Regions from separate parts of the Oceanobacillus sp. FSL K6-3682 genome, predicted to be linked through region 1. Evidence: riboswitches for the same ligand, from Rfam matches in the RefSeq annotation. Region 1 holds a riboswitch; the other holds the start of a gene.
The links. A riboswitch is a leader RNA that binds a small molecule or an ion and turns the genes downstream of it on or off. The one in region 1 is predicted to bind S-adenosylmethionine.

Region 1 (4,426 bases):
ATTTTAAAGTAGTAACTCCATCTTCACTTACTTTGACATTTTGATATGGAAAAACAGTATTTAATATAGAATAAACTATTAGAAAAATAACTTGTGTTAGGAACGTTTGTTTGGTAACCTTGATATAAGGTTGAAAGTTTTGATTTACGATGAACCAAAATGAAACGATACGCTATAATATCTGTTTAGAAAAGTTATCGTTGCCCAAATATTTATGTTTACTCTAGATTAAGGATTTTATAATATTTAATGGCGGAATATTCGAAATGATAAATATATTTTTACTGAGATAGATGAACAATGGAAGACAGTTGAATTAGCCATAATAAAAAAAGATAAAGTAAACTTATCAAAAAGGAGTGTAAACCTATGAAAAAAGAAATTTTGATTTTTCTGCCAGAGAATTATGCAGATTGGGAGGGATCTTATATTTGCTCCGAATTAAATAACCCGAAAACCGGATATGCTGTAAAAACATTATCCCTTAGCAAGAATCCGGTCAAATCAATGGGCGGATTTACTGTTATTCCAGACTACACAATCAATGAAATACCCGAAAATTTTCATATGCTTATTATGGTTGGAGGTACAACCTGGGCGAAACCGCAAAATGAAGTTGTTAAATCAGTAGTAGATATGTGCGTAGAAAAGAAAATCCCGGTTGCAGCAATATGTGATGCTTGCACATTCCTGGCAGACAAAGGATATTTAGACCATATCAAACATACCGGAAATTCAGCTGCTCATTTAATAAAAGGTGCCCCGGGTTACAAAGGCAAAGAGCATTTCATCGAAAAACAGGCCGTTTCAACAAAGGGATTTATTACCGCTAACGGAACAGCTGCAGTTGAGTTTGCGAGAGAAATTCTAAAATACTTTGAGATTATGGAGCAGGCTGAATTGAAAGAATGGTATCAAATGTTTAAAAAAGGGTTTTATACAAGTTGAGGTTGATCTGAAGGTTTTATTTTCAAAAGCAGGTTTTGGTCGCAACAGAGCAAGTATGTTCATTTTAAATTATTTATTAAAAGTCTTCTTTTCCTTTTTGATAGAAGCCTTTTTAATATAAAATTTCCAGGAGAGGGGATGAAAAAAAACAGCACATATTGTATAATAAAAATATCGTATTTAAGCGGTGAAGGAGCGATTTTGCATGAGTAAAGAAGTAAAAGTGACAAATGAAGCTTTAATGCTAGCTATAAAGGAATTAATACAAAAAGTAGATAATCTGGGTTCAAAAGTCACTTCACTGGAAGGGAAGGTAGATAATCTAGATTCAAGAGTTATTTCGCTGGAAGAAAAGGTTGACAAACTGGATCTAAGGGTCACTTCACTGGAAGAAAAAGTAGATAAACTGGATTCAAGGGTTATTTCATTAGAAGAAAAAGTAGACAGACTGGATTCAAGGGTTACTTCATTAGAAGAAAAGGTAGACAAAGTAGATTCTAAATTAGATGTTTTATCAACAGAATTATTATCTACCAGGGCAGACGTGAATATTTTGAAGAAAGCTAAGTGAACATATTTTCCAAATAAAGTAAATTTATTGTTTGATAGAATAATAAATAAATCATAGATTATTTCAAACCATTAGTGTATCTAATATTAGATAGTGCTGTGGTTTTTTGTTGTAGAACAATTAAAGAGTATTCCTGCATAATAATCCTGTAGTAGAGTAACGAACAACTGTATTGTACTTCATTTATGATACAATTGTAAGTAGCCTCATTTGGAACGATTAAAATATTTTTTTAGAAACTTATATATAGTAAAGGTTTATACAAAGGAAGGCGGTCCTATAAATTTTGAACAAGAAAAAAATAGACTATTCCAACCTTATTGCTAATCTGCTTCTTGCCGGCCTCGTAATTGTTAGTGCAGCAGTTATTGTGGCCATCCCCATTATGATAATATATGGCTTATCAAATATCTTAGCAGGCTGGAATCTTATTGAAATACGATTCTTTGATAATATTTTCATTAATATTCTTTATTTTGGCGGCTTGCTTTTTCTTTCTTATCTTGTAGGAATAATTTTTAATCTGTTATATCAGTTTATTCTTAAATTGGCAAAGATGAAAGAAACGAAGAAGGTAATGTTTCTGAGTTATATGGTGCAGCTGCTATGTAGTGTTATTTTTTATAAAAGCTTTATTGAGCCTCTATTTACGAGAATTAATATATCATGGGAAGGAACAGCCATTTTATTCTTCTGCTTGTATTTGTCTGCTTTTGTTATCAGCGAAGATTATAAAATTTTTTCTGATAAAAAAAGCTGACACTATCTTGATTTTAAATCAATTGCAGCAGGATCCCTATATTTTGGGATTACCCTTGACGAATCCAACGCTTCCATGTAAAGTAATCTGTAATTATTCGTATAATTCCATATATTCTTATCCAGAAAGGTGGAGGGACTGGCCCGTTGAAGCCTTAGCAGCAGACACTAATTTGTACTGTGCTAATTCCAGAAGCATTTTTGCTTGAAGATAAGAAGAGATTTTACTATACCAAACCTCTTCTATTTTCAGAAGGGGTTTTTTAATTGGATTATAGAATGAAGATAGCAGGTAGAGAGGAAGGGGTATTCGATGACAATATCAACAGAAACAAAAAATACACGAGCTCCGTTCAGAGCAGATCATGTAGGGAGCTTTCTCCGTCCCCAGCGTTTAAAGGAAGCTCGCGCGCAAAAAGCAAAAGGAGAAATCAGTCCTGAACAATTGCGGCAGATTGAAGATGAGGAAATTATCAAACTGGTAGAGCAGCAGAAGGAAGCCGGTCTTCAATCAGTGACAGATGGCGAGTTTCGCCGTGCCTGGTGGCATTTTGATTTTCTGGAAGGCTTAGATGGTGTAGAAGGTTACACCGCTGAACAAGGTTTACAGTTTACGGGAGTAGAAACCAAAAAGCGGGGTATTAAAGTAACAGGTAAAATTGGTTTCAGTGACCATTATATGCTTGAGCATTATAAATTTCTTCATGGTATTGCCGGAGATGCTGTTGCCAAATTTGCGATTCCAAGTCCGAATATGCTCTTTTTCCGGGCGGATTTTGAAAAGGGTATTTATGAAAGTGATGAAGCAATTATCGATGACCTGGTTACTGCTTATCAAGGAGCCATTCAGGCATTATATGATGAAGGCTGCCGCTACTTACAGCTGGATGATACTTCCTGGGCAACCTTTTTCTCAGAAAAGGGGAGAAACTCTTTGATTGAAAAAGGAAGAGATCCCGAGAAAACAGCGGAATTATGTGCAAGAGCAATTAATGAATCGATTGCAAACAGACCGGATGATATGCTGGTGACGATGCATATTTGCCGGGGAAATTTTCAGTCTACCTATATGTCAAGCGGCGGTTACGAAGCCATGTCAGAAACCATTTTTGGAGGTCTGCAGGTTGATGGACTTTTCCTGGAATTTGATGATGATCGTTCGGGCGGATTTGAACCGCTGCGTCATGTGAACCGCGATGATTTGTATATTGTGCTTGGGCTTATCACTTCTAAATTCAGTGAACTGGAAGATCCAGAGGCTGTTAAAGCAAGAATAGCAGAAGCTGCGGAATATGTACCGTTGAATCAGCTTTGTTTGAGCCCTCAATGCGGGTTTGCTTCCACAGAAGAAGGGAATTTGCTGACTGAGGCGCAGCAATGGGGAAAAATCCGCCATGTTGTTCAAATAGCAGAAGACGTGTGGAAATAAATTTTACTAGAAAAAGGGGATTTGGAGAGGGATCTTTCCGAGTCTCCTTTTTAATGTCATTCTACATATGTTTATAGCGGCGTTTATTTTAAACAGGGAAAGACATTAATATAATTTTTTGATATATTAGAAATGTACAATAAGAATATTCGGCTATTTTTATTCCTTTTTAAATGGATAATATAACTTAATAAGGTGGTATAAAATGGAGATACGCAGTTTAATAAGCTCTGATTATGATGTCTTGGCTCCAAGGATAAATGATTGGTGGGGCGGCCGTGATATGGCAGGTATGCTGCCTAAGTTATTTTTTAATCACTTTAAAAATACAAGCTTTGTTGCAGAAGAAGGTAGTGAAATTATAGGATTTGTAATCGGGTTCCTGTCCCAGGATGAGTTAGATGAAGCCTATATTCATTTTGTTGGTGTCCATCCGGATTACCGGAAGAAAAATATTGGAAAAGTCCTTTATGAAAAATTCTTCGCCAAGGTTAAAATGGCAAATCGAAGTGTCATCCGCTGCATCACTTCACCAGTAAATAAAACGTCAATTGCCTTTCATCAAAGAATGGGATTTGTTATTGAACATGGAGATAAAATAGTAGACGGGGTGTCTGTAAAGGCGAATTATGATGGATTGAATAATGATAGAGTTTTGTTTAAAAAAGATCTGATATAAGTCCTTGTAAAAATGCCTATATTAATTGGAGGAAATTAAA
Region 2 (4,426 bases), 2.3 Mb from region 1:
TACTTTAAAGCCTGATTATATTGTAATAATCAGGCTTCAGCTTACTTAAATTATTTGATTTTACCAGCCTGGAACAACAGAGCCGTCGAAGTTTTCTTCAATAAATTCTTTTACTTCATCTGTGTGGTAAAGATCAATAAATTGCTGAACTACTTCATCATCCTTATTTTCTGTGCGGGTTGCAATTAAGTTAACAAAGGTAGAGTCTTGCTCAATAAAGATAGAATCATCTTTAGGGGAAAGGTCAGCTTCAATTGCAAAATTGGAATTAATTGCCGCTGCATCTACTTCACCAAGCTGCCTTGGTATTTGCGCAGAATCTAACTCAAGCAGCTCAAGATTTTTTGGATTTTCAACAACATCATTTACTGTTGCGTTAACACCTAAACCTTCTTCTAATTTGATAAGTCCAGCTTGTTCAAATAATAATAAAGCACGTCCGCTGTTGGTAGGGTCTCCAGGAAGACCTAATGTTGCACCGTCTGGAATATCTTCAAGCGAATCAACAGATTCAGAATAAACCCCCATCGGGAAAGTTACAGTATCTGCTACTTTAACAATATCTAAGCCTCTTTCTTCAACCATACTGTCCATAAAAGGTTCTGTTTGGAAGCTGCTGATGTCAATATCACCTTCGTCTAAAGAAACATTCGGCATGACATAATCGCTAAACACAACCGTTTTAATCTCTAAATCATCTTCAGCTGCAATTTCAGCTATTTTTTCAACAATTTCTTCATGCGGCCCGGCTGTTACACCGACTGTCAGTACACCATCCTCAAGTAAGTCTGATTCACTGCCGCTTTCGTCATCTCCGCCGCAGGCAGCAAGGAAAACGAGTAATAAAGCTGTAATACTAAGTAAATATTTCTTCATGATAGATCTTCCTACTTTCATTTTTATTTTGAATAGTCTTCAAGTTGTAAGAATGCACTAATAACTTTATCTGCATTGATTTCTTTCTTCATCAAATGAATAGATTCCTCTTCACGGGTAACCTTCTTCGCAATAGCTTCCAACAGCTCCTGATCATCTGTCTGTATGGAGAAGTCTGCCAAGCTTGTTGGAAAGCCCCATGCTTCATAATAATTCAAGAGCATATGAAGCTCTTCAATATCCTGTTCTATGACAAGTTGAGCTAAAATACCGTAGGATACGATTTCCCCATGAAGGGAATCAGCGATTTGCGGTGCTGCTGTTAAACCATTATGAATAGAATGTGCACCGGCAATACGTCCAGCTTTCCCGCCAAAGCCTCCAACCATACCACCTGTTGCAATAATGGCTTCAATAACGCGAATGAGTGCATCTGTCACCTGATTATTTTCACAAGCTTTAATTGCTGCTTTACTGTCAGCAAGCAAAATATCTTTGCAGGAACGGGCTGCGAACTGAGAAATTTGCAGCCAGACTGGAAGTGTACCAGCAGGATAGAAGGCTTCCACTAAAGAACGGGCTTCATAGAATTTTGCCAACGTATCGCCAATCCCTGCTTTTAAATATTTTACAGGAGCTTCTGCGATAATTGCCGGTTCTACTATGACCAATGTATTGGTCTCAGGAAATTCTGTATAATGAGAATGCGCTCCGTCTTCCTGATAAAAGACACTTAACGGGGTCCATGCTGCACAAGTTGCTGCAATGGTTGGGATTAAGATGCTTTTTATTTGTGCATTTATAGCGGATGCTTTCGCTATGTCTAAAGCTGTTCCGCCGCCAATACCAATGACAGCATCAACCTGTTGTTCCTGATAAATCTTTGCAAGTCTGCTGGTTCGTTCGACAGTACAATGCCCATCTGCAAAATGTATATCTTTCTCTTTTATGTTATCTGTAATTGCAGCTGAAAGATATGGTTTTGCCTTTTCCCAGGCAGTTCTGCCGGTAACGACTGCAATTCGTTCCACATGCAGATCATTCAAGTTTTCTGCAAGGTGTTTCAGAGCACCTTCACCAATTTGATAATGGCCTGGTGAGCCCTTTATAGTAGCTATTTGCATGATAAGATGTCCCCTTTTAAAATAACTTTAAATAGAATTCAAAAAGTACGGAGAAATTCACCGTATTATATTTATTGGACTTTTTGAACAACCTCTTTAAATGTTACATAAAAAACCTCTCTATTTGCTCTAGAGAGGTTGAAAAAGTTTATTTACTAAACGTCCTCTCTTATTTTCCAAAGCGCATAATGCGCTTTGCAGGATTTAGCACCTTTTTTAGAACGAATTCTAGAAAGGTTGCCGGGCTTCGTCGGGCCAGTCCCTCCGCCACTCTCAATAAGAGTTCTTATGTAACTGTTGTTATATCTTAATATGAAATATATGAAAAGTCAATGGCTTTAGAAAGAGTGCTAAATATAGATATATAAGCAGAAATAATAAGTTACATCTTTAATATCTATTATTTTCTTCTATTTTGAAAATGTCCCACAATTTCAGAGATTCCTATACATGTCAGAATGACGCCAAAGGTTTGAAATAGTATAAGCGTGCTTTTGAAAGGGTTAAAAACAAGAACAGCTCCTCCAACCATGAGGAGAATACAAAAAATAGTCCAGCCAGTACTTTTTATATTCAAGGCTACAATCAGTTGCATTAGTCCATTGATGATAATCGCTAAACCTAATAAAAACGGTAAAATCGAGAAAAGTGTTGGTGCAAAGTAAATGAAGACAGCAGCCAATACAATTAAAAGAATGCCGCCTGCTAAACCTATATCATAAGTGCCGGTCTGTTGTTTTAATTTGTAGCTTTGATATATTTTAATAACACCTAGTAAAGTTAGATACCCTGCAATCAAATAACCCACAAAATGCAAGAATCCATTTGGATTAATAAAAATAGCTGCACCGATGAATATAAATATAACTGCACGGAGTATCGCATGACGTTGAAAGTTTTCTTTGAAGTCTTTAATCATTTAGTTTGGCCTCCCTTATGTCTTTTTTTTATTCTAATGTAAAAATCATGTTTTTACTATATAAATAGATTTAATATTTACATTTAAACAAAAAAACGTATGTAACCTAAACTGGATTAGTGTTGCTGTTCATAATGAATTTTCTGGCAATGGTAGTGATTTTCGGTACTTTTGAGTGAGAGACTTTGAAAGTTTTCTTTCAAGAAGGATAATTCAATTTTTATAATATAAAATATATAAGAAAGCCCAGACACTGATTTTGCAGCGGCTAGGCTCTCTTATAACTAGATTATATTTTTGTTTATTCATTATCCTCTAACACGATATCCTTCTTTTTTCTCTTCAAATAATACGCACTCATCAGAGCGGCAATTGGAATAACCAGGGCGATTCCGACACCGGAAATAAAGATTGTCAGCAATTCATCATTAAACACTTTCGCATTCATAATATCGCCTACCGAGTAATCCAAATCCTTAAACCAGATTAACAGCCCCATATAGCCTCCGAAAAAGGCAAAGAACAATGTATTTGTACTTGTCCCTAAGATATCTCGGCCGATCCGGATACCCGCTAAAAATAAATCTTTTCTGGAAATCTCCGGATTCTGCTCATAAATTTCACGCATTGGAGAGGTAATGGAAATGGCCGTATCCACAATTGCTCCAATGGTACTCATCAGAATAACTGCTGTAGCAATTTGAACAAAATTAAGACCGATATGCACATTGAACGTGGTTATTTCGCCAGACTCTTCTTCTCCGAGTCCGTAAATCATGGATTGTTCGGTCAGAATAATAATGAAAAAGATTAAGATAACCGTCGTTGCAATCGTCGCTAAAAAAGCAAGCATTGTTTTATTATTTACCTGATTAATGAAGAAGAGGCTGACCGCGCTGATAAAGCCGACCGCGATAAGCGCAATAATAATCGGATTTCCGGACGGGTCATTCATGACGAAAACAGCCATCAGAACAATGAGAAAGTTAATAAAGAGTGCGATAAAGGACCGAACACCCTTCATTCCGCCAACCCAAGCCATTAGTGCAAATAATACGATTGCCAGTAATACGAGTACATTCATAATTTCGCCTGCTTTCTGCGGATGAAGAAAATAGATATATACACAGCAATAGGAATAGTCAGGACAATACCAATTCCGCCAACTAAAGCACGTGCTAATTCAAGAGAAAGGTTCATGGATACAGTAAAACCGAATGGAGCTGCATTTTTAAAATAAATTAACAGCATTGGAATCGATCCGCTGACATAGGCAAAAAATAGAATATTTGTCATTGTACCCATAATATCCTTGCCTATTTCATATCCGGCTTTTTTTAATGTTTCTAGGCTAATATGATTATTTTTCTCATACATTTCAAACATGGAAGCAGACAAGGTAATAGCAACATCCATGACGGCTCCTAATGAGCCAATCAAAAGTCCTGCCATAAAGATAGTTTGCGGATTCCGGGTTAGAAATGCCATCTCTTCATAGCGTAAGCCC

Region 2: linked by a shared signal. The riboswitch ahead of MHH51_RS21065 (iron-containing alcohol dehydrogenase family protein) and the one ahead of MHH51_RS09030 (5-methyltetrahydropteroyltriglutamate--homocysteine S-methyltransferase) in region 1 are both predicted to bind S-adenosylmethionine.

What each region holds. Positions count from the first base shown of each region.
Region 1 covers NZ_CP150263.1:1,781,708-1,786,133, forward strand. The annotation lists gene MHH51_RS09015 (type 1 glutamine amidotransferase family protein) at 370-948, shown strand; gene MHH51_RS09020 (hypothetical protein) at 1,154-1,519, shown strand; gene MHH51_RS09025 (hypothetical protein) at 1,806-2,279, shown strand; SAM riboswitch class I at 2,394-2,496, shown strand; gene MHH51_RS09030 (5-methyltetrahydropteroyltriglutamate--homocysteine S-methyltransferase) at 2,592-3,707, shown strand; gene MHH51_RS09035 (GNAT family N-acetyltransferase) at 3,913-4,386, shown strand; gene MHH51_RS09040 (GNAT family N-acetyltransferase) at 4,426-4,426, shown strand, end outside.
Region 2 covers NZ_CP150263.1:4,341,232-4,345,657, reverse strand. The annotation lists gene MHH51_RS21070 (MetQ/NlpA family ABC transporter substrate-binding protein) at 61-876, opposite strand; gene MHH51_RS21065 (iron-containing alcohol dehydrogenase family protein) at 900-2,000, opposite strand; SAM riboswitch class I at 2,167-2,283, opposite strand; gene MHH51_RS21060 (DUF308 domain-containing protein) at 2,401-2,919, opposite strand; gene MHH51_RS21055 (YibE/F family protein) at 3,221-4,003, opposite strand; gene MHH51_RS21050 (YibE/F family protein) at 4,000-4,426, opposite strand, start outside.